Regions from separate parts of the Mesorhizobium sp. WSM3873 genome, predicted to be linked through region 3. Evidence: riboswitches for the same ligand, from Rfam matches in the RefSeq annotation. Region 3 holds a riboswitch; each other region holds the start of a gene.

Region 1 (9,943 bases), on a different contig from region 3:
GGTCAGGTAGTTCGCCAGCGTCTCCTGCGGGTCGACGGCCTCGCGCTTCTGATCGAGCGTTGCGATTTCCAGATTGACGCCAAGCCGCACGGTGCCGGCATCCGGCGCCAGCTCGCCGGTCAGCATCTTGAGAAGCGTCGTCTTGCCGACGCCGTTCGGGCCGACAAGGCCGACACGGTCGCCGCGCTGGATACGGGTCGAAAAGCCCTTGACCACGGTGAGGTCGCCAAAACTCTTCTCGATGCCTTTGGCTTCGATCACCAGCTTGCCGGATTCAGCGGCGTCGCTTGCCACCATCGTCGCCGAACCCTCGGCGCCGCGATGGCTGCGAAAACGCTGGCGCATGGCCTGCAGCTCGCCGAGCCGGCGCATGTTGCGCTTGCGCCTGGCGGTCACGCCATAGCGCAGCCAATGCTCCTCGCGCACGATCTGGCGGCCGAGCTTGTGCTGTTCGCGCTCTTCCTCTTCAAGCACCTGGTCGCGCCATTCCTCGAAATGCGCGAACCCCCTGTCCAGCCGGCGCGTCTGGCCGCGGTCGAGCCAGACGGTGGCGCGCGAGACGCGCTCGAGAAAGCGGCGGTCGTGCGAGATCAGGATCACGGCCGACGAGGTGCGGGCAAGCTCTTCTTCCAGCCATTCGATGACCGACAGGTCGAGATGGTTGGTCGGCTCGTCGAGGAGCAGGATATCGGGCTCCGGCGCCATGACGCGAGCGAGTGCTGCGCGGCGCGCCTCGCCGCCGGAAAGGTCGTTCGGCCGCTCCTCGCCGGTCAGGCCGAGATGCTCCATCAGATAAGTGGCGCGATGCGGGTCGTCGGCCGGCCCGAGGCCGGCTTCGACATAGGCGCGCACGCTGGCGAAGCCATCCATATCGGGCATTTGCGGCAGGTAGCGCACCGTTGCCGAGGGCTGGCGGAATACTTCGCCGTCCTGCGGTTCGATCAGCCCCGCGACGATCTTGAGCAGCGTCGACTTGCCCGAACCGTTGCGGCCGACAAGCGCGATCTTCTCGCCGGCGGAGGCGCTCAGTACCGCGCCGTCGAGCAGCGGCGTGCCGCCAAAAGTCAGTTTTATGCCATCCAGATTGAGAAGAGGCGGGGCCATGTCAGCTTTCGGGAAGAGGATAGGGGTGGGCGAGCAGCAGCGCCCGGCCACGCTCGAGCGCGATATGGAGCCGGCCCTTGACCTCATTTGATATGGTAAGCGAGGAGCCGAACGCCACCTCGACACCGTCCAGCGGCCATTTGGCGCCTGAGACCGTCAGGCCGGCGAGGTCGGAGAAGCCGAGCACCGAGAACAGCGTGCCGTCGGCGTAGTCGAAGCCGGCTTTGCCCGGCAGGATGGGCACGCCCTCCTGGGCGCCGCTGGTCAGCAGCACGGTCGTGCCCGCCTCGGCCAGCCGCACGCTTAGAGCCAAATGCAGAAAGGCATGATCGGCGCGCTTGCCGCCGAAGGCGCCGGCCAGCACCAGGCTGGTGGCGCCGCGCGCCAGCGCCTCGGCAATGGCGAGCTCGCCGTCGGTCATATCCTTCTCGGTCGGGAAAATCTTGCGCGGCACGGCGGCCAGATTCTCCGGCAGGCTCGCCGGCACCGAGTCGAAATCTCCGACCCAGAGCTCCGGCAGCAGGCCAAGCATATCGGCATGGCCGATACCGGCATCGGCGGCGATGATGCGGGAGCCTTCGATCTGGCGATCGAGCCGAGGCGTGCGGACGAGATCGCCGCCAAGCAGGATGGTGAATGTGCCCATGGCCGTCGCCCTTACCAGCCCGGCCAACGAAACGGAAGCGGGCGCGTCCAAACGGAATCGCACTTCGCTACCGCGGTGAACCCTGATGGATGCCCAGGAAACTTCCGCTTGCGCGCCGCATCGGCCGGGCCTATGTCTCGAAACGCTCTAACGGGGTGCCGGACGCTGATTTTGCGAACCGGCTGAGAGGCAACGAAAGCCAACCCGCTGAACCTGATCCGGTTTGTACCGGCGGAGGGATTAGACGTTTCGGACCATCCGACGCCTCAATTCCTTTAACGCGAACGAAGGAGGCGCCGATGCGCTCGTTATTGTCCAACATTGTTCTTGCAGTCGGCCTTGTTTCGCTTTTGGCAGGCGGACCTGCCGAGGCTAAAGACAAGCTTACCGTCTACACCTACGAAAGCTTCACCGCCGACTGGGGTCCCGGGCCCGCGGTGAAGAAGGAATTCGAGGCCGAATGCGGCTGCGATCTCGACTTCGTCTCGGTTGCCGACGGCGTGGCGCTGCTCAACCGCGTCAAGCTGGAGGGCGCCGGCACCAAGGCTGATGTCGTGCTCGGCCTCGATACCAACCTGACCGCGGATGCCAAGGCGAGCGGCCTATTCGCGCGGCATGGCGCGGTGGCCGATTTGAATGTGCCCGGCGGCTGGAAAGACGACACCTTCGTGCCTTTCGACTACGGCTATTTCGCCGTCGTCTACGACACCGAAAAGCTGAAGACCCCGCCGAAGAGCTTGAAGGAACTGGTCGAGGGCGCCGGCCCCGACAAGATCATCATCCAGGATCCGCGCACTTCGACGCCGGGCCTCGGGCTGCTGCTGTGGGTCAAGTCGGTCTATGGCGACAAGGCGCCGGAAGCCTGGGCCAAGCTGAAGCCGAAGGTGCTGACCGTGACGCCGGGCTGGAGCGAGGCCTATGGTCTGTTCACCAAGGGCGAGGCGCCGATGGTTCTCTCCTATACCACCTCGCCGGCCTACCACATGGTGGCCGAGAACACCGAGCGCTATCAGGCGGCGTCCTTCGAGGAGGGCGAATATCTGCAGATCGAGGTCGCCGGCATCACCAAAACCGGCGCGAAGAACCCGCTGGCGGAAAAATTCATAGCCTTCATGACCGGGCCCAAGTTCCAGGACATCATCCCGGAGACCAACTGGATGTTCCCGGCGGGCAAGACCGACAAGCCGCTCAACCCGGCCTTCGAAAAGCTGGTGAAGCCGACCAAAACCCTGCTGTTCAGCCCGGACGAGGTGGCGGCCAACCGCAAGGCCTGGGTGGATGAATGGCTGGCGGCGATGAGCAAGTAGGACGCAGGATGGCGCTTGAGCACCCGCCTCTGTCCGGCCGGCCACCTCCCCCGCAAAGGGGGAAATTCGCGGTCATCGGTGATTTCGCTAGCCGCCGACGATGTAGGAAGAGCGGCAAAGCTGCCAATCTCCCTCCTAGAGAGGGAGATGTCCGGCAAGACAGAGGGGGGCGCGACGGAACGCGGCGTTCGCTAGCTCGAGCCAACGTGGTGCAGCGTGCAATCCACGCCGCGCCCTGACCCTCGCATCACCGCCGGCATCATCGCCCTTGTCGCCATTACTTTGCTCATCGGCGGCGCCTTCGCCGGCCTCATCCTCGAAGGCGCAAGCGGTCCGTCCAGCGCTGCCGCGGCCTTCGACAGCTATCTGCTCCGCGTCGCCCGCTTCACGCTTTGGCAGGCGCTGCTGTCGACATTGCTTTCGGTCTTGCCGGCAGTGTTCGTCGGCCGCGCCCTGTCCAGGCACACCAACTTTCCCGGACGTCGCCTGATCCTGCAGTTGTTCACGGTGCCGCTGGCGCTGCCGGCCATCGTCGCCGCGCTCGGCGTGTTGGCGCTTTACGGCCATGCCGGTTATTTTGCCGGCATCCTCGGCACGTTCGGCGGTGGGGAATGGCCGGGCATTTACGGCCTCTCCGGCATCCTGGTCGCGCATGTCTTCTTCAACCTGCCATTGGCCACGCGGCTGTTCCTCGAGGCGCTCGGCACCGTGCCGGCCGACCAGTGGCGGCTGGCGAGCCAGCTCGGTATGGACGCTCGGTCGGCCTTCCGGCTGATCGAATGGCCGGCGCTGCGCACGGCGCTGCCTGGGGTCGCCGGGCTGGTCTTCATGCTGTGCATCACCTCCTTCACCATCGTGCTGACGCTGGGCGGCGGGCCGGCGGCGACGACGCTGGAGGTCGCGATCTACCAGGCGCTGCGCTTCGATTTCGATCCCGCGCGGGCCGTGACACTAACGTTTCTGCAGATCGTGCTGACCTTCGTCGTGGTCGCCATGCTGACGCGACTCGGCGCCAACACGGCCGGCGATACGAATCTGCCGGTAGCGCCACGCCGCTACCTTGCGGCCAGCACCACCGAGGCCGTGTTGAATGCCGGCCTGATCGTGCTTGCGCTGCTGTTCGTCGCCGGACCGATGGCGGCGACCGTGCTCGCCGGGCTGGAGGCGGATCTTGGGCGGCTGGCCGGCGAGGACGCCGTGCGTCGGGCGACGCTCACCAGCGCCGGGCTCTCCTTTCTCTCGGCGCTGCTTTGCGTGATGCTGTCGCTGTCGCTGATTGCCGCCCGACGCGCACTGGCCCTGCGGCGCCGCGCGGGCGGCGCCATGTCGCTGCTCGAACACGCCGCCGACACCGGCGCCGGTTTCGTGCTGGTCGTGCCGCCGATCGTGATCGGCGCCGGCTGGTTCCTGGCTCTGCGCAACATCACCGATGTGTTCGCCATCGCACCTGTCATGGTCGTCGCGGTCAATGCGGTGATGGCGATGCCATTTGCCATTCGCGCCGTCCGCCCTGCCTATGACGCGGCGAGCGAGCGCCACGAGCGACTCTGCCTGGCGCTCGGCATTTCCGGCTGGAACCGGCTGCGGCTGGTCGACTGGCCGTCGCTGCGGCGGCCCTTGGCCACCGGCTTTGCGTTCGCCATGGCGCTGTCGCTCGGCGATCTCGGCGTGATCGCGCTGTTCGGCAGCGATTCGGTCCAGACCTTGCCCTATCTTCTACTCGCGCGCATGGGCAGCTACCGGACCGCCGACGCCGCGGGGCTGGCCTTGCTGCTCGGCCTCGTCTGCCTGATGCTGGTTGTCGCCGCCGACTGGCTGGGACGGGAGGCAAAGGCATGACGAGGGATAATAATGGCATCGCGGCCACAAAGGGCCTGGCCGTCACGTTGGACGGCGTATCCTTCAGCTATGGCGAGGCATCCTTCCGGTTCGATGTCGAATTCGCCGCCGGCAGGATCACCGCCATCATGGGGCCGAGCGGTTCAGGCAAGTCGACGCTGCTCAATCTGGTGGCCGGCTTCGAATCACCCAATGCTGGCAAGGTGCTGATCGGCGGGATCGATGTCGACAATGCGCCGCCCTCGGCGCGGCCGGTGTCGATGGTGTTCCAGGAAAACAACCTGTTCGCCCATCTTTCGGTCGAGGGCAATGTCGGGCTTGGCCGCTCGCCATCGCTCAAGCTCACGGCCGACGACCACCGCGCGGTCGCGGAAGCGCTGGGGCGTGTCGGTCTCGCCGGCAAGGAAAAGCGGCTGCCGCGCGAGCTTTCCGGCGGCGAGCGGCAGCGCGTCGCGCTGGCGCGGGTGCTCATACGGGACCGTCCGGTGCTTCTGCTCGACGAGCCTTTCGCCTCGCTCGGCCCGGCGCTGCGCGAAGACATGCTCGATCTCATGGCCGGCATCCACGCCGAGCGACAGATGACCGTGCTTTTCGTCACGCACCAGCCGCAGGACGCGCGCCGCATCGGCCAGCGGATCGCGTTCGTCGACGAGGGCAGGGTCGCGGCAAGAGGGTCGGCCGCCGATTTCTTCGACGGTGCTGGACCGGAGGCCTTCCGGCGCTATATCGGCGATCGAGGCGGCAGCGTTGCCGGATGACAACACATTGCCCGGAAGCGGACATAATTTACGGCCAAACCGGTCGCGGGTGATCAGGCGTTTGCTTGCCTTGTCCGGGGGAGTGTGGCTAGGTCCGGCCATGCTGGTCCGAGTGGGCCGTGATTTGCCGAAAGATTACGAAAGGAAGCCGATCTGACGGCCGGCATCGAGAGAGTATGGACTAAGCCGCTGGCGCGATTTTTCGCGATGGCCGGCTTTGCCGTGGCGCTGGCGAGCTGCCAGATGTTCACGCCGCCGGACGTGCAGGAGTCCGGCTTCCAGCCCTCCGACAAGCCGATCACCGTCGACAATGTCGTCGCCAACGCCAGGCTGGCCGAAATGGCCAAAGCGCAGCATCCGCGGATTCTCGCCACCTATGGCGGCGAATATTCCGATCCGAAGCTCGAGCGCATGGTGGCCAAGGTCGTCGGCAATCTGACGGTGGTCTCGGCCAATCCGACCCAGACCTATCGCATCACCATCCTCAACTCGCCCAACGTCAACGCCTTCGCGCTGCCGGGCGGCTATCTCTATGTCACGCGCGGACTTTTGGCGCTGGCAAATGACTCCTCCGAGCTTGCGGCCGTCATCGCGCATGAGATGGGCCACGTCACCGCCAATCACGGGTTGCAGCGGCAGCAGCTCGAGGCCGAGGAAGGCTTGGCGACCAAGGTCGTCTCCGATGTGCTCGGCGACAGCCCGACCGCCAAGGCCGCTCTCATCCGCGGCAAGCTGAGGCTTGCGCAGTTTTCGCGCAACCAGGAACTGCAGGCCGACGCGATCGGCATCAAGTCGATCGGCGAAGCGGGCTATGACCCCTATGCGGCCGGCCGCTTCCTGCAGTCGATGTCGGCCTATACCGATTTCCGCTCGGTCAGCGGCGCCACGGATGCCAGCCTCGACTTCCTGGCCACGCATCCCAACACGCCGCAGCGCATCGAGCTGGCGCAGCGACTCGCCCGCAACTTCGGACCGCCCGGCGTCGGCACGCGCGACCGCGATGCCTTTCTCGCCGGCATAGACGGGCTGCTCTACGGCGACACGCCGGAAGAGGGCTATGTGCGCGGCCAGACCTTCCTGCATCCCGGCCTTGGCGTGTCGTTCTCAGTGCCCGAGGGTTTCGTCATCGACAATTCGGCGGCCGCGGTGACCGCGACCGGTCCGGGCGATATCGCCATCCGCTTCGATGGCGTGGCGATCGACAAGTCGGTGTCGCTCACCGACTATATCCGCAGCGGCTGGGTCGCCGGACTGGACGATGCCAGCGTGCGCCAGGAAACGGTCAACGGCAACGAGGCGGCGATGGCGCATGCCAGCGCGCAAGGGTGGCAGTTCGACATCGCGGTCATCCGGGCCGGCGGACAGGTCTACCGGCTGCTGACTGCGGCACCCTCGGCCAGCACCGCGCTGGAGCCTGTCGCGCGCTCCGTCAGCGGCTCCTTCCGCACGTTGAGCGCGGCCGAGAAGGCGGCGCTCAAGCCGCTGCATATCCGGGTTGTCACTGTGCAGCCCGGCCAGAACATGGGCACGCTTGCCGCTCAGATGGTGGGCGTCGACCGCAAGCTCGACCTGTTCCGGGTGCTCAACGCAATGTCGCCGGGCGCGAATGTGTCGGCCGGCGACAAGGTCAAGATCGTCACCGACAAGTAGGGTCGGCATCCGCGCAAGTGCTTCCGCAACGAATCAGCCGCGCGCTTCTATTCGGCGGGCGCGCGGCTGCCGCAGCAATCAGAGCCCGCCACTGCTGCCGCCTTCAGGGCTGCTCTGGCCGCCGGTGCTGCCCCCGCTGCCCTCACCACTTTGGCCGCCGCCGGACCCCGAATGATCGCCGCTACTGCCGCGCCAGGGCGCCGGTCCGGTATCGGTCTGAGGTGGTTTGACCACTGTCGGGACTGTCACCGTCGGCGTCTTCGGCGCGGGTGTGCGGACAACCTTTACCTTGGTGACTATTTTCGTCACGACCTTGGGCTTGCACACTGCGACCGTTAAGGTGCTGCGCGCGGGAAGGCCGAGAATGCTCATCGAATATGCCTCTTGCCGCGCGATGCCGGCTTTGAGGAAAGCCAAGGCGCGGGCCTCGTCGGCGGGCACGCCGTTGCGGCCATCCTTGAAGATCACGGCGAGATCGTTCATCGCGTTGACGTGCCCCATGGCCGCCGCCTTGAGCAGCAGGTCCAATCCCTTGTCGGTATTCTGCTCGACGTCGACACCATTGAACAAGGCTCGCCCCCAAGCGGCCATCGCATAGGGGTCTCCCTTGTCGGATGCTTCTGAATAGAAGCTGATCGCTTTCGCGGAGTCCGCGGCCGGTCCTATTCCGGACGAAGCGATATGGCCGAGCTCGAACATGGCGCGGACGTGCCCCCTGTCGGCAGCTTCCTGGATAGCTTTCCTGGCCTCGTCGACCTTGCCGGACGCCAGCAGCGCCCGCCCAAGCTCGTAGCGAAACCGAGCGACGTCGGGGTAGGCCTTCACCGCCGCCTGGCAGGCCTCAGCGGCCTCGCCGGCGATCTCGTTCTGCAAACGGCCGGACGCGACGCCCTGCAGGTCGAGCGGTGCGCCCGCCGCTTGGTCGCAGGGGTCGACGCTTGGCGACAGCTTCATCATCGCTGCCTTGGACGCGTTGCCGCCGCGGATTTGGAAGCCAATCTGGACCGGAGTAGCCGAGCCGATCTGCGGCTCGTAACGCAAATTATCGACTTCACCGGCCATCAGGCTGGAATCCGGAGACAGGGTCCGGTCCGGCAGCGACAGCGTTCCCGTTGCCGGATAGCTTGCAAGCTTCAGGCGCACCGCGGGGTCGTTGCTCGGGAAATCGAGCTTCAGCGGAACCGGACCGACGCCAACCGGGATGCTGATATCGCGATTTTCGATCGCCTCGGCGGCGCCGGTGAGGTGGATGCCGCTCTCCGGATCCGGCTGCTTCTGCTTGGCCGTGACCTCCTGACCCCCGGCGTCATCGTGGCGCATCAGCACCACCTCGTCGACCAGCGAGGAATTCTCCCACGGAACCTGCTTGCCGTTGGTGGCTTTGACCACGTCGCGGCGAACCGCCGCCATCACCGTGCGGATTTCCTGGTTGGGCGCCAACGCGTGGCGCGAAAAGGCAGATGAGAACGGGCTGAGGGCACCGCGCCCGTCATAGGCGACCGCGCCTGGCTCGGTGGCGAAGGCAATCAGCGTGTTCAGTGAGCTCTTCACCTGCGCAAGGCCGGCGTCGCCAGCGACGATCAGCTGGTCCCTCAGCCAGTAATCCTGGCGGGGGAACGGATTGTTGCGGCAGGCGTCGAGGATGATCACCTGGATCTTCGCTTTCGAACGCAATTGCTCCAGCACGTCGTCAAGCTTGATCGCCTGGACCTCGATGTCGGCGGCATCCTTCAGCGACGCGTCGACGGGGATCAGGAAATTCTCGCCGCCGATCTGAAAACCGTGGCCGGAATAGTAGACGACGGCCAGATCCGCACCGTCCGCCGCGGCGAGATAGTTGCGGAACCGCTCCTCGAACTGAAGCTTGGTCAAGTCCTTTGCGACGAACACGTCGAAGCCGGCCAGCCGGAACGTGTTCGCGACGTCCTGAGCATCTTTGTCCGGGTTTTTGAGAGCCGGAATATTTCGGTATTCGGCATTGCCGATGACCAAGGCAACCCTTCGATCGGCGCGAGCCTCGAACGCGGTGAAGCACACGAGAACCAGGGCTGCAAGGAACGCGCAGCATCGCAGCATGGCAAACCCCCATCCGCTAAAGTTGTGCAGTCAGGAAGACAGTTTACGCCGCGAGGGTCTGTTAAAGAATTCACAATCCATGGCTATGGATGCAGAAAAGCCGCCGGGATGGCTGACTGATGGCCTCCTGACGACTTCGAGTCGCTGCCTCGGCTTTCAGGCGGCTTCCGCCAGGAATTCGGGGTTCTGCTTCACCAGCGCCGCCCGCAGCTTTTCCATGGCGCGGGCTTCGATCTGGCGGACGCGTTCCTTGGAGATGCCGAGCGCCTCGCCAAGCGATTCCAGGGTGGCGCCGTCGTCGCTCAGGCGGCGCTCCTCGATGATGCGCAGCTCGCGCGCATTGAGCGCGCCGAGCGCGCTCTTCAGCCAGACCGCGCGGCGCTCGACGTCGATAGTTTCGCCGACGACCTCGTCGGGAAGCGGATCCTCCGAGACCAGGAAATCCATCCGCTCGGCGGCGCCGTTCTCGTCGGCAAGCGGGGTGTTGAGCGAGCTGTCGGGGGCCGAAAGACGCGAATCCATCATCGCCACGTCGGCTTCCGGCACGCCGAGCGCGGCCGAAA
Region 2 (9,943 bases), on a different contig from region 3:
TTCTTGCCCGGTATGACGCATCCTTGCGTGGACTGGCGCGCAAGGACCGGCTCCGGACGCTTGCACCGCGCGCCGGGCTCGACTTCTCGTCGAACGACTATCTCGGACTTGCCGCCTCCAAGAGACTTGGCGATGCAGTCGCAGGGGCGATCGGACGGGGCACGCCGGTTGGCGCCACCGGCTCGCGGCTGTTGCGCGGCAATGCACCGGAACACGAGGCACTGGAGGCGGACGCGGCAGCATTCTTCGGCGCCGAACGCGCACTGTTCTTCGGCAGCGGCTACATTGCCAACTTCGCCCTGCTGACGGCGTTGCCGCAGAAGGGCGACCTGCTGGTCCTCGACGAACTCGCCCATGCCAGCATGCATGAGGGGGCACAGGCCGGACGCGCCGAGTTCAAGCTGGCTGCGCACAACGACGTTGGTGCTGTCGAGGACGCGATCACACGCTGGCGCGCCGAAGGCGGCGTGGGGCGCGTCTGGATCGCGGTCGAAAGCCTCTACAGCATGGATGGCGATTGCGCGCCGATGGAAAGCCTCGTCGCGCTTGCCGATCGGCACGAGGCATTCATCGTCGTCGACGAGGCGCATGCCACCGGCGTCTGGGGACCGGATGGTCGGGGGCTGGCTGCCGCTTTCGAGGGCCGCGACAACATCGTCGCGCTCCACACTTGCGGTAAGGCGCTTGGCGCCTCCGGCGCGCTCGTCACCGGGCCTGGAGTGCTGTGCGATTATCTCGTCAATCGTTGCCGGCCATTCATCTATGGCACCGCGCCATCGCCGCTGATGGCGGTCGCGGCGCGCCAAGCGCTGGTGATCGTATCCGAGGAGCCGATGCGCCGCGCTCAGTTGCACGAACGCGTTGCTTTCGCCGGCGAGCAATTGGCCGAGCGCTGCGGCGTGACGCCCAGCGGCTCGCAGATCCAGCCGTTTGTCATCGGCGACGTCGCCCGCACGATGGCGGTAGCGGCAGCCTTGCAAGGGCGCGGTTTCGACATCCGCGGCATTCGTCCGCCGACCGTGGCCGAGGGAACATCGCGCCTGCGCATTTCACTGACGCTCAATGTCGGCGAGGCCGAAATTTCGGCCATGGTCGAGGCCCTCCTCGAGGTGTTGGCGACGGTATGACCAAGCGCCTCGTCGTCACCGGAACAGGCACCCGAATAGGCAAGACGGTGTTTTCGGCGGGAATCGCCGGCTTGCTCGATGGCTACTACTGGAAGCCGGTGCAATCAGGCCTCGACGAGGAGACTGACAGCGAGGTCGTTGCCCGGCTTGCCGGCTTGCCGTCGGGGCGCGTCCTGCCGGAGGCCTATCGCCTAAAAAGCCCGCTCTCGCCGCATCGCTCCGCCGAGATCGATGGTGTTGCCATCGAAGCGGCGGATCTTGCCTTTCCGGTTTTACCGACACCGCTCGTAATCGAAGGCGCCGGCGGGCTGATGGTGCCGCTCAATCGACAGACATTGTTCATTGATATATTCGCACAGTGGCGGCTGCCGGTCATACTGTGCGCCGGCACCGGGCTCGGCACGATCAACCACACCTTGCTCTCGATAGAAGCGCTGCGGGCCCGTTCCATCCCGCTCCTCGGCATCGCCTTCATCGGCGAAGAGGTGGCCGATACCCAAAGGACAATCGTGGAGTTGGGCGGCGTGCAACAGCTCGGCAGGCTGCCAGACCTCGATCCACTCACGGGTGAAACGCTGCGAGACGCGATGGTTGCCGGCTTCGACCTTGCCCTGATCGCCGAAGGCCAATGATGCCCCAGTCTCGAGTCTGGCATCCGTTCACCCAGCACGCGCTCGAGCCCGCGATCCCCGAAATCGTGCTGACGGAAGGCGCCTATCTCCACAAGGCCGACGGCGCGCGCATTCTGGATGCCATTTCCTCTTGGTGGGTCGTGACCCATGGCCACCGTCATCCTCGCATAATGAAGGCCATCGAGACGACTGCGGCGAGCCTCGACCAGATCATCTTCGCCGGCTTCACCCATGAGCCGGCCGAACGCCTGGCCAGGGCGCTTGCCGGCCTCGCACCGGCCGGCCTCGACCGGGTGTTCTATTCCGACAGCGGCTCGACCGCCGTCGAGGTCGCGCTGAAGATGGCACTCGGCTATTTCCGCAACATCGGCGCGCCGCGCTCGCGCATCGTCGTCATGGAGCACAGCTATCATGGCGACACGATCGGCACGATGAGCGTCGGCGCCCGCGGCGTCTTCAACGTCGCCTACGAGCCCTTGCTGTTCGAGGTCGACACCATCCCCTTCCCGGCCGCCGGTCGCGAGCAGGAAACGCTGGATCGGTTCGAGGCTGTGATCCGCGACCGGCCCACCGCCGCCCTAATCGTGGAGCCGCTGGTACTCGGCGCCGGCGGCATGCTGATGTATCCAGCCTGGGTTTTGGCCGAATTGAAGAGGATCGCCGAAGCCTCAGGCACACTCTTGATCGCCGATGAGGTGATGACCGGCTGGGGGCGCACCGGAACCATGTTCGCCTGCGAGCAGGCGTCCATCTCTCCTGATATCCTGTGCACCTCGAAGGGCTTGACGGGTGGTGTCATCCCGCTGGCCGCCACCCTCGCCACCGACGCCATCTTTCAGGCTCACTATTCGACGGACCGGAAGAAGACCTTCTTTCACTCGAGCTCCTACACCGCCAATCCGATCGCCTGCGCGGCAGCACTTGCCAATGTCGAGATCTGGCGTGACGAGCCGGTGGATCAACGGATCGCGGCCTTGAGGGTGAAGCAGGCCGTTGGGCTGCAACGCTTCCGGCAAAATCCATATTTCATCGACTGCCGAGTGACCGGCACGATCGCGGCCCTCGATCTGCGCACCGGCTCTGCCGGCTATCTGGCCGAGATCGGGCCAAAACTGCGTGCATTCTTCCTGAAGCGCGGCATGCTCGTGCGCCCGCTCGGCAATGTCCTCTACCTGCTGCCGCCCTATTGCATCACCGGCAACGAGCTGGACGGGCTCTATGACGCCATCGAGGAGGCCGGCGAACGTTTCGGGGCGAGGCTATGAGCCGATCGTCGTGCCTTCTCGGGTTCGGTCACCATGCGCCCGCGCACAAGGTGGAGAATTCGGAAATCGAAGAACGTCTCGGGCTTGAACTCGGCTGGATCGAGCGGCGCACCGGGATACGATCGCGGTTCTGGGCAGCGGACGAAGACACGCTGTCGGGCCTTGCCGCCTCTGCCGGTGACATGGCGTTGGCGAATGCCGGCCTCGACCGCAGCGAAATCGGCCTGCTGTTGCTCGCCACCTCGACACCCGACCACCTCCTGCCACCAAGCGCGCCGCTGGTCGCACATCGGCTGAGGCTCAGCCGAGCCGGCGCGATCGACCTGACCGGCGCCTGCGCCGGCTTCATCTATGCGCTGATGTTCGCGGACGGCTTCACCCGCCTGCACGGCAAAGCGAGCCTTGTCATCGCCGCCAACATTCTCAGCCGCCGCATCAATCCTGCCGAGCGCGCCAGCGCCGTGCTGTTTGCCGATGCCGCCGGCGCCGTGGTGATCGGTCCTTGCGAGGACACGGACCAGGGCATTCTTGGCGCCTTGGTGAATTCCGACGGTTCGGGCTACGGGCTGATCCAGATTCCCGCCGGCGGAAGCAACACGCCGTTCCATGGCGGCCTCGATCTCGAGCAGACACGGATGACGATCACCGACGGCCGTGAAGTGTTCGCCAAGGCGGTGGAGATGATGACCGCATGCTCGCAGGACGCACTCACTGCTGCCCGAATGCGGCCGCAGGACATCGATTGGTTCGTGCCACATCAGGCCAACGCCCGCATTTTCGATGTGGTCGGGAGGAATCTCGGAATAGCGGATCAGGCAATCGTCAAGACGATCGCCGAGTACGGCAACTCTTCCGCCGCGACCATCCCGCTCTCGCTGTCGCTCGCCCACCGGACGCAGCCGTTTCGGGCACGCGAAAAGATCCTCCTTGCGGCGGCGGGCGCCGGTCTCACCGGAGGCGCCCTCATCCTCGGAATTTAGCGGTAGGACGGCAATGAACAGGATTGGCCACGAATGACACCAGCAACACGGGCCCAATGCGAAAAATTACTCGCCGGCAAGTTACATGCGCGCCGGCTCAGTGAACGAGAGCGATCACCTGCAGCCAATTCTTGTCGAGCAGGGATGATCGGCGAGGCTACTTTGCTGGGCGAGGAGTTGGTGGCGTCAGTCCAGGAGAGCGGAGTATCCGAGCTCATGCGTGCCCTCTTCATTGCGATGAAGTCATCCTAATCGATATGTCGGCCCTTCTGATCCATTGATCAACATCCTAACGGCAGTAGTGGCAGCCGTGAATTGAATAAGCGGCCCCTCGAAGGCGTAAATCGTCATGCAGTCCGAAAAAAATGCACATCTGCCTGTCTCAACAACGCTCGCCCCTTTTCGAAACCAGGTGTTTCGCTCGATCTGGACGGCCACACAAATATCCAGCCTCGGGTGGCTCGTGCAATCGGTCGCCATCAGTTGGCTGATGGCCACGATTTCCGCTTCGGATCTGATGGTTGCACTCGTACAGGCCGCATCGACCTTGCCGGTGTTCTTCCTCTCGATCTTAGCCGGAGCCATCGCCGACAACTTCAGCCGCCGATGGGTGATGTTTGCGGGGCACTGCCTGATAGCATTGGCGTCAACGACGCTGACGATTTCCGTGGGTCTGGGATTTGCCGGTCCCTGGCTAATTCTAGGATTAGGTTTCCTGGCCGGCTGCGGCTTTGCCTTGAATGATCCGGCCTGGCACGCTTCTGTTGGCGATATCCTTCACAAGCGCGACATCCCGGCTGCGGTGACGCTTATGTCTGTCGGATACAACATTGTGCGCAGCGTCGGTCCGGCTTTGGGGGGCGTGGTCTTGGCATTTTTTGGACCGCTGGCCGCTTTCGCGTTGGCAGCGCTGAGCGATCTGGCGCCGCTAACGGCAATATGGCGCACTAGATGGAATGTTCGCACGTCACCTCTCCCTCGTGAGCGAATGACGATGGCAATTCATGACGGAGTGCGCTTCACCGTCATGTCCTTGGAAATCAGGGCAGCGATTGCCCGGGCGACCCTTTTCGGGTTGGCAAGCATTTCCATCCTTGCGCTGCTCCCGCTAGTCGTCCGGGATCAGCTGAAAAGCGGCCCAATCATCTACGGCATCTTGCTGGCCGGTTTCGGCATGGGTGCTTTCATCGCTGGCATGAGCAACAGTTTTCTTAGGCGGATCACGTCTCAAGACAGGCTGGTGTCGTACGCCTCTGTTGCTTGTGCAGCATGTTGCCTTTCCCTTGCCCTCACATCGTCAGTCGCGGTGGCGGCCATTTCGCTGGCACTCGGTGGCGCGGGTTGGCTTATCACATGGACGGGCATTGACGTTTCGGTGCAGCTGGCAAGCCCAAGGTGGGTCGTTGGGCGCACACTGTCGATCTACTACGCCTTGAGCGCAGGCGGGATGGCGGCCGGCAGCTGGATCTGGGGTACTGTCGCACAGAACTACTCCTTAGGCTGGGCTTTGGAGGGTGCCGCGGGCGCTCTGTTGCTCGTTGCGGCGGCGGGAATACTGTTGCCGGTTCGTCCATGGGAAGAAACGGATCAGGAGAGTTCGGATTTTCACCCGCCGGAGCTGGCACTCGAGTTGAAGCCCAGGAGTGGCCCCATAGTGGTCAAGGTCGAGTACCTTATATCCGAGGAGAATATCGAGACCTTTCTGGGCTACATGCGCGCAAGGCGCCATGTTCAGAGCCGTGCCGGTGCGCGAAACTGGACACTCCAGCGCAATCTTCAAACGCCTTCGATTTGGACAGAGACATTCCGCACGCCAACCTGGATGGACTTTCTTCGCCTGAATCATCGGCTCACGGCAGCGGATAAGGAAGTCGGCCAGCGTCTCCTGGCGCTGCATGATGGAGAGCGTCCTCCGATCACAGTGCTTTCGATTGAACGAACGACCGAGGCAGCTCGTACCCATGCCTCAACAATCGTTTCTCGTCCTCCGAGGTGACGTGATCACGAAGGCAATCGCATCGTGCATTGGGACTTGCCGCGCCGGTCGACTTCAAGCGGCGCGAAGGCCGCATCGCCAGCAGGCGAGGCTAATGCGACTCCGCAGTGGCGCCAAGTGAGTCGCACGGGGTGTGAACAATTGCGCCGAGAATTCGTCTGTGCCGCTGCAAGACGGAACGGCCCGTGCTTGGCACTACCCGGATGTATGCGGCACCGGGCTCCCGCCTGACATACCGAGCGGCGGCGCCGAAGGTATCTCGACCCGAGGCTTCACAGCGAACAAATGCTGACGGTATCGAACCAAAGTGTCACATATCGAACATACGAAGCGGCCCGAAACGTCTGCTTTTCGTGCTCTGCCTGACCCCCAAAACAAAAAAGAAGAGAGCGCGACGAAGTTGCGCCGGGCATTTAGGTGTCGGCGCGAGCTACCTCTCTGTATGGCACGTCGCTTGCTGCTGTGCATCGAACGCCGACGCGCAACCCACAAATCGCAGAGATAAATAATGGCAATTCGTTCAGAAGTGCTGAATCCTAAATGAATGAGTTTGCTGGGCAATAAGCGTTTTGCCTTCCTCCGAGCCTGGCACAGGTCCATTATGCTCACCCGTTATACAGACAGTGAACGGCAAAGAACATCTGTTTATTGTATAAGCCTTTGAGCACATTCCTCTTTACACATAGAAACGTTCGACACTATCGCTTGAGGCGTTTCAACGTTACACGGGAACTCATCTTGATGATTCCGCCTTTCAAGCTTTGAATGGAGAGCCCGAATGAACGTAAGCAGCCTTCTTCGCTCAGTTGCGGCCCTGATCTCCGTTTCCGTCGCTCGCGCGGCGGACGAAGTCTCCGCACCGGACCCGACCGAATACGTCAAGATTTGCGACGTCTACGGTTCGGGCTACTTCCATATCCCCGACACCGAGACCTGCCTGCGCATCGGCGGCTACATCCGTTATGATGTCGGCCTCGGCGATGTCCGATCGTATGACGGGGCAAGGACCACCGATGTGAGAACTGGCGAGGCTCAGGGCACCTGGCGAAACAACACGCGTTTCACGTTCAAAACTTGGACGCGCCAAGAGACCGAACTCGGCGCACTGAAGACCTATACTGAAAACCGCGTGAATTTCGGCAACCGCAACGCTTATTCGGGTCCGGACAGTCCTCAGAACTATGGCTTCAACAGCGGCGTCAAGTTGACTTCCGCCTGGATCCAGCTTGGTGGCCTCCGAGTTGGTAAGGACGGGTCGGCCTTCGACACGTTTACAGGCTACGCCGGGAACGTCCTCAATAACGCCCTCGTTCCATACGGCGACTTCGATACCAACGTGGCCCAGTATTACTTCGATGCCGGTAATGGCTTTTCGGCTCTGGTTTCACTTGAACAAGGGGCGGGTGTAGTCGGTACTATCGACAGCCATGTTCCGCACGTCGTCTTCGGCGTAAAACAGACGCAGGGCTGGGGCGCGATCACCGGCGTAATCGCTCGTGACAGCAACTACGATGCTTTAGCCGGCAAGGTCCGCGTCGATATCAATGTCACAGATGACCTGTCGCTATTCGGAATGTTGGGCTATGGCTCCATTGGCATCCCCAACGATGACCCAACCAATGCAATCGCCGCTCACAGTCGCGGCTTCTACAAAACTTGGAGCGGCAACTGGGCTTTCTGGGCCGGCTCCACTTACACACTCGACGAGAAAACTTCATTCAACCTTCAGGTCTCGGGCGGTCAGTTCAAGAACTATGGTGTGGCCGCAAACGTCGTCTACACGCTCGTTGCCGGTTTCACGGCGACGGCCGAAATCGACTACGACCACTACGACAATTTCGGCATCGGCATGGTCGACCCTTCGAACGTGAATTCGACGAAGGCTGACAAAAAAGACAGCGTCGGCGGCATCCTCAGTTTCCAACGCTCATTCTAATGGATGAAAATCTCTCGGTGGTCGATTGCTTGACCAGTCCCGATCATCAACCGAGGTGCCGAGCGCAATCTGTCACCGTTTTGCTCACGGTTGTTCGGTCATGACTGAAATGGCCAACCTGCAGGAGCGGCTATAGAGCGCAATCCTCTTCACTTCGCTTGACAAGATAGGGCCCGCCCGTCCAATCTGAGGCATTCACCAGGGGAGTCCCGGCAAGGGGCTGAGATACTGCTGGCTTTCGCGGCGCAGTGACCCGTTGAACCTGATCCAGTTCATACTGGCGTAGGGACGGTGCAAGCGCTTTGCGGGAGTCTATGCCCGAGGTCCTGTTTCGGCAGGGCGACCAAAGCGTCTTTTCATCCTTCCGGCACAGAACTGGGTCTCCAATGCATGAGCAAAGGAGCCTCAAGATGAATGCCCTTACCCCAACCGTGTCGACGGAACCGCTGCCCGCCTCACGCAAGATCCACAAGCAAGGCAGTGTCCACCCGCAAATCAGGGTGCCGATGCGCGAGATCTCCGTCCATCCGACGGCCGGCGAGCCGCCCGTCACCGTTTACGATCCGTCCGGCCCCTACACCGACCCGGCTGTTGAAACCTGCATCGAAATGGGCCTTGCCCGCCTACGCCAGGAATGGATCCTGGCTCGCGGCGACGTCGAGGCCTATGACCGCCGTCACGTGCGGCCGGAAGACAACGGCTTTGCGACCGGCGAGCGGCTGACGCCGGAATTTCCGATCCGCAACCGGCCGCTGCGAGCGAAGTCCGGCAAGGCCGTGACGCAGCTTGCCTATGCGCGCGCCGGCATCATCACGCCTGAAATGGAGTTCGTCGCCATCCGCGAAAACCTCGGCCGCGAAATGCTGAGCGGCAAGCTCGAGCGCGATGGCGAGGCCTTCGGCGCCGCGATCCCCGACTTCGTCACCCCGGAATTCGTGCGTGACGAGGTGGCGCGCGGACGGGCCATCATTCCAGCCAACATCAACCACCCGGAAAGCGAGCCGATGATCATCGGCCGCAATTTCCTGGTGAAGATCAACGCCAATATCGGCAATTCCGCCGTCACGTCGTCGATGGCCGAGGAGGTCGAGAAGATGGTGTGGGCGATTCGCTGGGGCGCCGACACGGTGATGGACCTCTCGACCGGGCGCAACATCCACAACATCCGTGAATGGATCGTGCGCAATTCGCCGGTTCCGATCGGCACGGTGCCGATCTACCAGGCGCTGGAGAAGGTCGGCGGCGTAGCCGAGGAACTGACCTGGGAGGTGTTCCGCGACACCCTCATCGAGCAGGCCGAGCAGGGCGTGGACTATTTCACCATCCATGCCGGCGTGCGCCTGCCCTATATCCCGCTCACCGTCGACCGCGTCACCGGGATCGTGTCGCGCGGCGGCTCGATCATGGCCAAGTGGTGCTTGCATCACCACAAGGAGAGTTTTCTCTACGAGCATTTCGAGGAGATCTGCGACATCGCCCGGGCCTATGACGTGGCGTTCTCGCTCGGCGACGGCCTTCGCCCCGGCTCGATCGCCGATGCCAATGACGCGGCCCAGTTCGCCGAACTGGAAACGCTCGGAGAGCTCACCAAGATCGCCTGGGCCAAGGACTGCCAGGTGATGATCGAAGGGCCCGGCCACGTGCCGATGCACAAGATCAAGCAGAACATGGACAAGCAGCTCGCGGTTTGTGGCGAGGCGCCGTTCTACACGCTTGGGCCGCTCACCACCGACATCGCGCCCGGCTATGACCACATCACATCGGGCATCGGCGCGGCGATGATCGGCTGGTTCGGAACGGCGATGCTCTGCTACGTCACGCCGAAGGAGCATCTCGGCCTGCCCGACCGCGATGACGTCAAGACGGGCGTCATCACCTACAAGATCGCCGCGCATGCCGCCGACCTCGCCAAGGGCCATCCGGCCGCCCAGGTCAGGGACGACGCGCTGTCGAGGGCTCGTTTCGAGTTCCGGTGGGAGGACCAGTTCAACCTCTCGCTCGATCCCG
Region 3 (9,943 bases):
GATCTTCCTGGCCGAGGTGAACGAAATCGCAATCTTCCTCGATCGCAAGGCGCCAGTAGTCGTTGACGATGAACTGGCAGCCGTGGCGGTCACAGACTGCCTTCGAGGCGCGAATTTCTCGGCGCAGCGAAGCTTCGTCCTGGTCCTTAGTGCGCAGCTGCACCAGCTTCACGCCGAGCGGCACCAGACGTTCGATCCAAGCGGCGGAATCGACGATCAGGTAAAACGGATCGAGCTTCATGAGAATGCTGCCATGCCGATGACGGGGGTGGAGGGAACGGCCATGTCGCGCGGCTCGAGCAGGCCGGCGCAATAGGCGTCCCGGCCGGCCTCGACCGCCTTGCCGAAGGCCGCGGCCATGGCGGCGGGATCGCCTGCCCTGGCGACGGCCGTGTTGAGCAACACCGCGTCGTAGCCGAACTCCATCACGGCCGCGGCATGCGAGGGCCGGCCGATGCCGGCATCGACGATCAGCGGAATGCCGGGGAAGTGGCCGCGCAGGCTTCGCAGCGCATCGGGGTTCTGCGGCCCGCGGGCGGAGCCGATCGGCGCGCACCAGGGCATCAAGAGCCTGCAGCCGGCGTCGAGCAGGCGCTCGGCAACCATGAGGTCGTCGGTCGTATAGGGAAACACGTCGAAGCCTTCGGAGGCAAGGATCCTTGCGGCTTCGACCAATCCGAAGACGTCGGGCTGCAGCGTATCGTGGTTGCCGATCACTTCCAGCTTGATCCAGTCGGTGCCGAACACCTCGCGCGCCATCCGCGCCGTGGTGACCGCTTCCACCACCGAGTGGCAGCCGGCGGTGTTGGGCAGCACGCGAACGCCGAGCGACTGGACCAGCGACCAGAACTGGCCGCCGGCTTTGCCGCCCGATGTTTCGCGGCGGAGCGACACCGTGACGATCTCCGTGCCGGACGCTTTCACCGCCTCCGCCATGACGGCAGGCGAGGGGTAAAGCGCGGTGCCCAGCAGAAGGCGGGACGCGAGTTTCTGTCCATAGAACTCGAGCATGGATCAGCCTCCTTTCATCGGTGAGAGGATTTCGATGCGGTCGCCATCGGCGAGCCGGCAGCGGTCGCGCTCCCCGGCTGGCACGACGTCACCGTTCAGCGCGGTGGCGAGCCAGCTGCCCTGGAAGTCAAGTTCGCGGAGCAGCGCGGCAAGCGTTTCGGCCGCGACTTCATGGGCTTGGCCGTTAACGGTGAGCTTCAAGGGCAAACTCCTTTGCTCCAGGATTTCCCAGGATGAGGTCGGCTGCCTGCCGCGCCATGGCCGGCGCGAGCAGGAAGCCGTGGCGGTAGAGGCCGTTGATGCGAATATTCCTCCCGTCGCGCTCGACGCGAGGCAAGTTGTCGACGAATGCGGGACGCACGCCAACACCGGTTTCGACCAGCTCGGCTTCGCCGAAGGCCGGATGCAGCGCATAGGCGGCGCCGAGCAGCTCCATGGTCGAGCGCGCGGTGATCGGGCCTTCGGCATCGCACTCGATCATCGTCGCGCCGACCATGAACAGGTTTTCCGCGCGGGGCACGACATAGACGGAGACGCGCGGATGCAGCAACCGCACCGGGCGGGCCAGCGAGATCTCGTGCGTTCGCAGGATCAGCATCTCGCCGCGCACGCCGCGCAGTTCCGGTCGCCTGTCACCGCTGCCGGTGCAGTCCACCTCGATATCCTGAGATGCCGGCGCCGAGTTGCGGCCGAACTCGACGCGCGCGCCCATCCCGCGCAGCTTGTCGCGCAGGGAAAGCAGAGCCGTCCGTGGGTCGAGATGCGCTTCCTCAGCGAAGTACAGCCCACGGCCGAACCGGCCTTCGAGGGCCGGTTCGAGAACCGCGATTTCACCGGCACCGAGCTGTCTGAAGCCGGACGTGCGGCGGCCGAAGCGGTCGAGTTCGCCGGCATCGCGGGCAGACGCCAGCACCAGCGTGCCGCGGCGCGCGACATGACCGGGCAAGGCGGCGTCCCACCAGTCGGCTGCGCCGCGTCCGAGCGTCAGCACGGTCTCTTCGGCGTTCTCGCGCTCGCACCAGGGCGCGAGCATGCCGCCGGCCTGCCAGGAGGCATTGCCAGCGATCTCGAGGCGTTTCTCGACCACGGTCACATCGGCGCCGCGCGTTGCCAGCTCGTGCGCGAGCGTCAATCCGGCGACGCCAGCGCCGCGAACGAGCACCTTCATGGCGTGTCCGTGCGCTCGGAGGTGCTGTCGACCGGCATGTAGAGATCGCCGCCGTCGCGGTACTTCGCAGCCATGGCCGCGAGCCCTTCCTTCTGCGCTTCCGCGCGGATGTCGTGCGAGATCCGCATCGAGCAGAATTTAGGACCGCACATGGAGCAGAAATGCGCCACCTTGTGCGCCTCCTTGGGCAGGGTTTCGTCGTGGAAGGCGCGCGCCGTCTCGGGATCGAGCGAGAGGTTGAACTGGTCCTCCCACCGGAACTCGAAGCGCGCCCGCGACAGCGCGTCGTCCCTGACCTGGGCGGCCGGATGGCCCTTGGCGAGGTCGGCGGCGTGGGCGGCGATCTTGTAGGTAATGACGCCGGTCTTGACGTCATCGCGGTCGGGCAGGCCGAGATGCTCCTTCGGCGTGACGTAGCAGAGCATCGACGTTCCGAACCAGCCGATCATCGCCGCGCCGATGCCCGATGTGATGTGGTCATAGCCCGGCGCGATGTCGGTGGTGAGCGGCCCGAGCGTGTAGAACGGCGCTTCGCCACAGACCGCGAGCTGCTTGTCCATGTTCTGCTTGATCTTGTGCATCGGCACGTGGCCGGGCCCTTCGATCATCACCTGGCAGTCCTTGGCCCAGGCGATCTTGGTGAGTTCGCCCAGCGTTTCCAGTTCGGCGAACTGGGCCGCGTCATTGGCGTCGGCGATCGAGCCGGGGCGAAGGCCGTCGCCGAGCGAGAACGCCACGTCATAGGACCGGGCGATGTCGCAGATATCCTCGAAATGCTCGTAGAGAAAACTCTCCTTGTGGTGATGCAGGCACCACTTGGCCATGATCGAGCCGCCGCGCGACACGATGCCGGTGACGCGATCGACGGTGAGCGGGATATAGGGCAGGCGCACGCCGGCATGGATCGTGAAATAGTCCACGCCCTGCTCGGCCTGCTCGATGAGGGTGTCGCGGAACACCTCCCAGGTCAGTTCCTCGGCGACGCCGCCGACCTTCTCCAGCGCCTGGTAGATCGGCACCGTGCCGATCGGCACCGGCGAATTGCGCACGATCCATTCGCGGATGTTGTGGATGTTGCGTCCGGTCGAGAGGTCCATCACCGTGTCGGCGCCCCAGCGGATCGCCCACACCATCTTCTCGACCTCCTCGGCCATCGACGAGGTGACGGCGGAGTTGCCGATATTGGCGTTGATCTTGACCAGGAAATTGCGGCCGATGATCATCGGCTCGCTTTCCGGGTGGTTAATGTTGGACGGGATGATGGCGCGGCCGCGCGCCACCTCGTCGCGCACGAATTCCGGCGTGACGAAGTCAGGGATCGCGGCGCCGAAGCTTTGGCCATCGCGTTGAAGTTTCGAACGCAACTGCTCACGGCCGAGGTTCTCGCGGATGGCGACGAACTCCATCTCAGGCGTGATGATGCCGGCGCGCGCATAGGCGAGCTGTGTGACAGCGCGGCCGCCGGCCGCGCGCAACGGTCTGTTGCGAACCGGGAATTCCGGCGTCAGGCGATCGGCTGAGACGAAGCCGTTGTCTTCCGGCTTGATCGTGCGGCCCTCGTAGCGCCCCACGTCTCCGCGCGCCTCGATCCATGCCTCGCGCAGCCGTGGCAAGCCACGCTCGATGTCGGTTTTCACCGTGGCGTCCGTGTAGGGACCGGACGAGTCGTAGACAGTGACCGGCGGCTCGCCGGCGCTCGAGTGGACCGAGATCTCGCGCATCGGCACCCGCAGCTCCGGGTGAAGCTGACCGGGTTTGTGGACCTTCTTCGAAGCGGACAATTCGCCGACGGTGACGGTCGGGGTGTGGGCATTCATGAGTGAGCCTCCTTGCTCGAGTGCAACGGAGACCCAGTCCACGCGATGAGGAGGAAGTGACGCTTCGCTTAGGATGCGGGCACTGCCCGAATGCCGAAGCCGGATTGCCGACCCGCGAAGCCTCGCACCGTCCCTACGCCAGTATGAACTGGATCAGGTTCAACGGGTCACTGCGCGCGATAGCAGTATCTCAGCCCCTTGCCGGGACTCCCCTGGTGAGGGGCGCAGGTTGGACGATGCGACGCTATCCTGTCAACTCGATTTCATGACTTCTCCAGCCTCGAACAAGGGCGACGAGAAGCAGCGCAACCACGCAGCTTTGATCGAGCATCTGACTTACATCGACGCCCATTGAGCCACGATCTTGCGCGCTGGAACTGGCAGCCGGACCCACTTGTCATCCGCCAAGGAAACGCTTTTGCGATCCCTTGTGGCGGCGGGTTGAAGAACGCATTTTTCGCCTCGAAGAGCATCTGTTCGGCGTCTACGGACGCTGGTTCGATTTGTTCAGGACCGGATTATTGTGCAGCCGTAAGGGTCGAGTTGCAGCGTTCCCACGACGGCTGCAAGGGCCTTGCCGGGAGCCTGTTCGCGAATGCTGTGGTTGTTCTCGTCCCGCGTCCCGCTCAACGCCGACAGGATCAGCGTACCGCCATTGCGACCTTTGGCGACTATCTGTTCGGGCCAATGCGCGATGCATTGAAGCGTTATGCCATGTGGGACCCGCCGCCGATTGCACCCGATTGGGCAGACGATTCCTGGGCGCGTGGCGCCGCGGCGCTTGCGACCCAAAGGCTCTTCGACTTCGAAAGCAGCCCCGGAGAAATCGCCGGCACCGGGCTGCAACGATCAACGGTCAAGTAGCTACAGGACCAAAGCGGCGTCCTCGTCCCGATTTCGGGCCTTCGTCTCCGTCTCTGCGCGCCTTTCCGTAGCCAACTGTTTGGAAAAGCGATGCTTGGCCGATGGATGAGGTTCGTGCAAAGGACGCCGGCCGAATGGAAGAAGACCGGCGCGAAGGTGCCGGTCTTGATGTCGTAACGAGCAGAGGAGGTCTGCGACCTCCGGCCTCGGATTGCCTGAGCAGTCAAGCGGCCTTGAGGTTCTTCAAAGCCTTTTCGAAGGCATCCTTGATCGGCTTGGATACGTCTTCGGTGGCTCTCAACATCACCGCCTGCAGGGTCTTGGCCTGCTCGACGGAAGTGTCGATCTGTTTGTTCACGAAAGCGGCCTGCAACTCGAAGAACTCGGATGGCGACTTCACGGCAACCAGTGCTTCGAGGTGAGCGAAGCCGGCTTCGGCATTGGCTCGCAGAGCTGCGATCGTCTTCAGCGACACCTCGTTGCGGGTGGTCTTGGCCACCTCAAGGGTCGACTCAAGAGCCTTTTGAGTCGTCTCGGCGTTCGATTCCAATTTGGAAAATGCTTCCTTCGCCTGCTCAACGCCCTGTTCGGCGACAGCGCGAACCTGCTCGGTAACCCGGTACGGCTCGTAAGTAGCGGATTCCGCGTTGTCGATCGTTTCGGTCTTGCCGGGGATCTTGGACATTTTCCATCCTTTTCCAGAGAGTGGCATTACACAAAGCCCCCCTGTTTCATCTACGAAATCGACACAACGGATTTATGAAGGGGCGAATTGTCGCTCGAGGGCACCACTGCGGCGGCCGGCGCGCTGCCGGCAGCGATCGGTGCAGGTCGTAGCGGCTGCCGTCATTCGGCAGGTCCGCCGGGCGCGAGATTGTGCATCACCGTCTTCGACCAAAAATCAGTCATTCGGTTGATGGCGCAGGAGCGGCCTCTTCGCAGTCCATCGCTGCCATTCGACCCTGGCGCGACCTTCTCAGTTATCCTTGGACAGCCAAGACCCCGTCACTCCTCATGCCAAAACGGCCAAGGCGTCCGCGAAGAAACGGTCGCCACCGAAATTGCCTGACTTCAGGGCAAGCAGCAGCTCGCCGTGCGGGCTGCCGAGTGCGCGCAGCGCGGGGACACCCGCGGCGATTTCGGGGCCCAACTCGAAGGCGGGAATGGCAAGCTGGTCCACGACGGCGCCGGACGTCTCGCCGCCTGCCACGACCAACCTGCGCACGCCGAGTTCGACCAGACCTTCGGCGATCGTCGCCAGCGACTGCTCGATCACATGACCGGCAGCGTCACGTCCATGCCGCGCCTGCAGCGCCGAAACCACCTCGGGCGATCCACTGCTGGCGATGAGGACGGGGCCATCGGCCAAGCGGGCGGCCGCCCATGCGAGCGCACGGTGCGTCTCCGCCGCTCCGCTCATCAACCTTTCCGGATCGAGCCTCAGCACCGGCATCGTCTCTTCGGCGCGGGCAATCTGCGTCAGGGTCGCCCGCGAACAGCTGCCGGCCAAGCACGCCGCGGGCCCCTTGGCCGGCCGATCCCGCAGCACCGTCCGTTGATGGCGCTGCGCGGTGCCGGCGGCGACCAGGCCGCGGGCGAGACCCAATCCCAGGCCGGACGCTCCGACCGACAGGCGTTGTGCCAAGGCTGCGGCGCCGATCGCTTCAAGATCGCTCTCGAACACGGCGTCGACGATCGCCGCTCCGGCCCCATCCTGGGAAATCGCCGCGTTGCGCGCGAGGATCGCGTCCGCGCCGCGCGCGACCGTCGCGAGGTCGATCGACCCGACCGCTGCCATGCTCTGCCGGGCGAGTACGCGCACCAGATTGGCATCGCGCATGGGATTGAGCGGGTGATCCTTGAGCGGACTCTCGTTGAGCGGCACCGCGCCGACGAAAAGATTCCCCTGGTAGACGGTTCGGCCGGTTTCCGGAAAGGCCGGCGTCACCAAAACCGATTTCTCGTTCACGTCGTGACGCAAGGCGTCCAGCACCGGGCCGATATTGCCAGCATCGGTGGAATCGAAGGTCGAGCAGATCTTGTACATCACATGCGCTGCCCCGCGGGCGCGCAGCCATTGGTCGGCCGCGCGGGCGCGCTCCACCGCCTGCGCTGCCGCAACCGAACGGATCTTGAGCGAGACGACAACCGCGTCGACCTCGGGAAGATCGAGACCTGCGGCCGGAACGCCGATGGTTTGAACCGTGCGCAGGCCTTCCTTGGCGAGCGTGTTGGCCAGGTCGGACGCGCCTGTGTAGTCGTCCGCAATTGCGCCGAGGGCGAGGCTCATGGCGAAACTCCGATGCCAGCCTGGGGAAGGGGCTCGCCGGCAAAGGGGGCGAACCAGCCGAGCCCCTCAAGTGTCGTGCCGCTGGGCCGATATTCGCAACCGACGAAACCATCATAGCCCAGCCGGTCCAGTTCCGCGAAGATGAACCGGTCGTTGAGCTCTTCCGAAGTCGGCTCATGGCGGGAGGGCACGCTTGCTATCTGGACATGGCCAATGATCGGCAGCAGCCGGCGCAACGCCATGACGACATCGCCATGCAGGATCTGGCGGTGGTAGACATCGAACTGCAGCTTGAGGTTGGGCAGCGCCAGTTCGCCGATGAGCTGTTCGGCAAAGTCGAAGTCATTGAGGAAATAGCCGGCCATGTCGCGACCATTGATCGGTTCGATCACCAGGTCGATGCCGCGATCGGCAAGCTTGCCGGCGGTCCAGAGGATCGCTTTGCGATAGGCATCCATGGCCGCCCTGTCCTCGCGAGCGGCGAGCCCCGACATCAAATGCAGACGCTTCACGCCCGTGGCCTCCGCGTAGGGAAGGGCAAACGCGACGGCGGCCTGGAGCTCGGCAAATCGATCGGGCAAGGCGGCCAATCCTCGCTCGCCGGCGGCCCAATCGCCAGGCGGCAAATTGAACAGAGCCTGGGTCAAACCGTATCTGCGAAGGCGCTCGCCGATCGCCTCGGGCGTGTGCTCGTAAGGAAACAGGAATTCGACCGCACGGAAGCCGGCATCGGCGGCCGCCTGGAACCGATCCAGGAACGGCCACTCGCTGAACATCATTGTCAGGTTGGCGGCAAAGCGGGGCATGGGCGATCCAGTCTTCCTCAGGCCGATGTCAGGCCGGTTGGCCAGGTTTGCGGGTGGTAGGCAGTTCGGTGCCGGTGATCTTTGCGTAGAGCCGGGCCACGGATGCGTCGTCGTCGCGGCCCATTCCAGCCGCCGAGGTCGCCAGGAACATCTGTAGCGCGGCCGCGGCCACGGGCACCGGAAATTTGGCGCTGCGAGCCATATCCTGAATGATGCCGAGGTCCTTGACGAAGATGTCGACCGCGCTGCGCGGCGTGTAGTCGCCGTCCAGCACGTGCGGCACCCGGTTCTCGAACATCCACGAATTGCCTGCGGAGGCAGTTATCACCTCGTAGACCTTGCGGATGTCCAGCCCTTGCCGGGCGGCAAATGCGATGGCTTCGCTGGCCGCCGCGATATGCACGCCAGCAAGCAACTGGTTGATCATCTTGAAGGCTGCACCAACGCCCGGCTCGTCACCGAGTTCATAGACGTTGGCGGCTATTGCATCCAGTGCCGGCCGCGCTCTGGCGAAGGCGGCAGGGCTGCCGGAGGCCAGAATGGTGAGCGCACCCTCGGCGGCGCGCACCGACCCGCCGCTGATCGGCGCGTCGAGATAGAGCCGTCCCGTCGCTTCGAGCGGCGTGGCAAGGCGGCGCACCGCATCGGGATCGATCGTGGCCGAGGAGACGAAAACCGCGCCCTCGTCCATGGTTTCGGCGACGCCGTTCGTACCGAACAGGATGGCCTCCGTTTGCGCGGCGTTGACGACCACCGACACGACGACGTCGGCACCTTCAGCGGCCTCGGCGGGGCTTGCCGCGCCTCGGCCGCCCGCGTCGACGAGCCGGGCGACGGCCGCGGCGTCCACGTCGAAGCCAGCCACTTCAAACCCGGCCCGCCTGAGCGACATGGCCATGCCAAGTCCCATGGAACCGATGCCGATCAGGGCGGCCCGGTTCGTCCTTGCCCCGGCGGGGTTTTCCTTGCTTCGATCATAAACGGTCATCACGAAGATCCTTATTCGAAACGCAAGCCGGTTTAGCGATTGACCAGCTTGGGTGGCGTCGTCAGCACCAGGACCGCGCCGAGCACCAGGATTGCGGCGAGCGCATACATGCCGACCTGCGTTGCGCCGGTCAAATCCTTCAGGTAGCCGACGAGATACGGGCTAACAAAGCCGGCCAGATTGCCGACCGAGTTGATGAGCGCAATGCCTGCCGCGGCACCCGTCCCGGCGAGAAATGACGTCGGCAGCGACCAGAACAGCGGCGCGCAGGTGATCGCTCCGGCCGCTGCAACGGATAGGAAGGCGATGGCGATCGTCAGATTCGAGCTGGCGGCCGCGACGACGAAACCGACGGCCCCGAGCAGTGCCGGAACGACCAGGTGCCAACGGCGCTCGCGATGCCTGTCAGCGCTGCGTCCGAACAGATTCATGACCACGACGGCACAGATGAAGGGGATCGCGCTGATCAGTCCGATATTGAAGTTTCCGGTGATGCCGGTCGCCTTGACCAGCGTCGGCATCCAGAAAGTCAGCCCGTACTGGCCCATCACGAAGGTGAAGTAGATCAGGCACATCAGCCAAACTCGGCGATCGCGGAAGATACTGGCTACCGAGTGCCCACTCTCCTTGTGACGCTCCTCGCGTGCGATCTCCTGCTCGAGGGCCTGCTTTTCCGTTTCGCTCAGCCACTTGGCCTGACGAATGCTGTTGTCGAGGAAGAACAAGACAGCGATGCCGAGCAGGACGGCTGGAACCGCCTCGATAAGAAACATCCATTGCCATCCGGCGAGGCCGTGGGCGCCATCGAACGAATCCATGATCCAGCCGGAAAGAGGATTGCCCAATATGCCCGAGACCGGGATCGCGGACATGAACACCGCGATGATCTTGGCCCGGCGATGCGAGGGATACCAGTAGGTGAGGAAAAGGATGATCCCCGGGTAGAACCCGGCTTCGGCGACGCCCAGCAGAAAGCGCAACAGGTAGAATGTCGGCGCG

The links. Region 3 has a riboswitch for thiamine pyrophosphate ahead of thiC (phosphomethylpyrimidine synthase ThiC). Riboswitches for the same ligand answer to the same signal wherever they lie in the genome.
Region 1: another riboswitch for thiamine pyrophosphate. It lies ahead of thiB (thiamine ABC transporter substrate binding subunit); the one in region 3 lies ahead of thiC (phosphomethylpyrimidine synthase ThiC).
Region 2: another riboswitch for thiamine pyrophosphate. It lies ahead of thiC (phosphomethylpyrimidine synthase ThiC); the one in region 3 lies ahead of thiC (phosphomethylpyrimidine synthase ThiC).

Annotation. Positions count from the first base shown of each region.
Region 1 is NZ_LYTM01000045.1:182,032-191,974, forward strand. It holds gene A9K71_RS23830 (ABC-F family ATP-binding cassette domain-containing protein) at 1-1,104, opposite strand, end outside; gene A9K71_RS23835 (thiamine diphosphokinase) at 1,106-1,750, opposite strand; TPP riboswitch at 1,892-2,007, shown strand; gene thiB (thiamine ABC transporter substrate binding subunit) at 2,050-3,057, shown strand; gene thiP (thiamine/thiamine pyrophosphate ABC transporter permease) at 3,274-4,896, shown strand; gene thiQ (thiamine ABC transporter ATP-binding protein) at 4,893-5,654, shown strand; gene A9K71_RS23855 (M48 family metalloprotease) at 5,862-7,304, shown strand; gene A9K71_RS23860 (caspase family protein) at 7,383-9,380, opposite strand; gene A9K71_RS23865 (RNA polymerase factor sigma-32) at 9,537-9,943, opposite strand, start outside.
Region 2 is NZ_LYTM01000057.1:18,440-28,382, forward strand. It holds gene A9K71_RS28605 (8-amino-7-oxononanoate synthase) at 1-1,127, shown strand, start outside; gene bioD (dethiobiotin synthase) at 1,124-1,759, shown strand; gene A9K71_RS28615 (adenosylmethionine--8-amino-7-oxononanoate transaminase) at 1,759-3,024, shown strand; gene A9K71_RS28620 (beta-ketoacyl-ACP synthase III) at 3,021-4,004, shown strand; gene A9K71_RS28625 (MFS transporter) at 4,354-6,000, shown strand; gene A9K71_RS28630 (porin) at 6,779-7,936, shown strand; TPP riboswitch at 8,127-8,243, shown strand; gene thiC (phosphomethylpyrimidine synthase ThiC) at 8,347-9,943, shown strand, end outside.
Region 3 is NZ_LYTM01000012.1:271,610-281,552, forward strand. It holds gene A9K71_RS11195 (thiamine phosphate synthase) at 1-241, opposite strand, end outside; gene A9K71_RS11200 (thiazole synthase) at 238-1,011, opposite strand; gene thiS (sulfur carrier protein ThiS) at 1,015-1,212, opposite strand; gene thiO (glycine oxidase ThiO) at 1,196-2,179, opposite strand; gene thiC (phosphomethylpyrimidine synthase ThiC) at 2,176-3,996, opposite strand; TPP riboswitch at 4,109-4,220, opposite strand; gene A9K71_RS32020 (hypothetical protein) at 4,348-4,860, shown strand; gene A9K71_RS11225 (phasin) at 5,084-5,545, opposite strand; gene otnK (3-oxo-tetronate kinase) at 5,873-7,150, opposite strand; gene otnI (2-oxo-tetronate isomerase) at 7,147-7,956, opposite strand; gene ltnD (L-threonate dehydrogenase) at 7,985-8,944, opposite strand; gene A9K71_RS11245 (MFS transporter) at 8,977-9,943, opposite strand, start outside.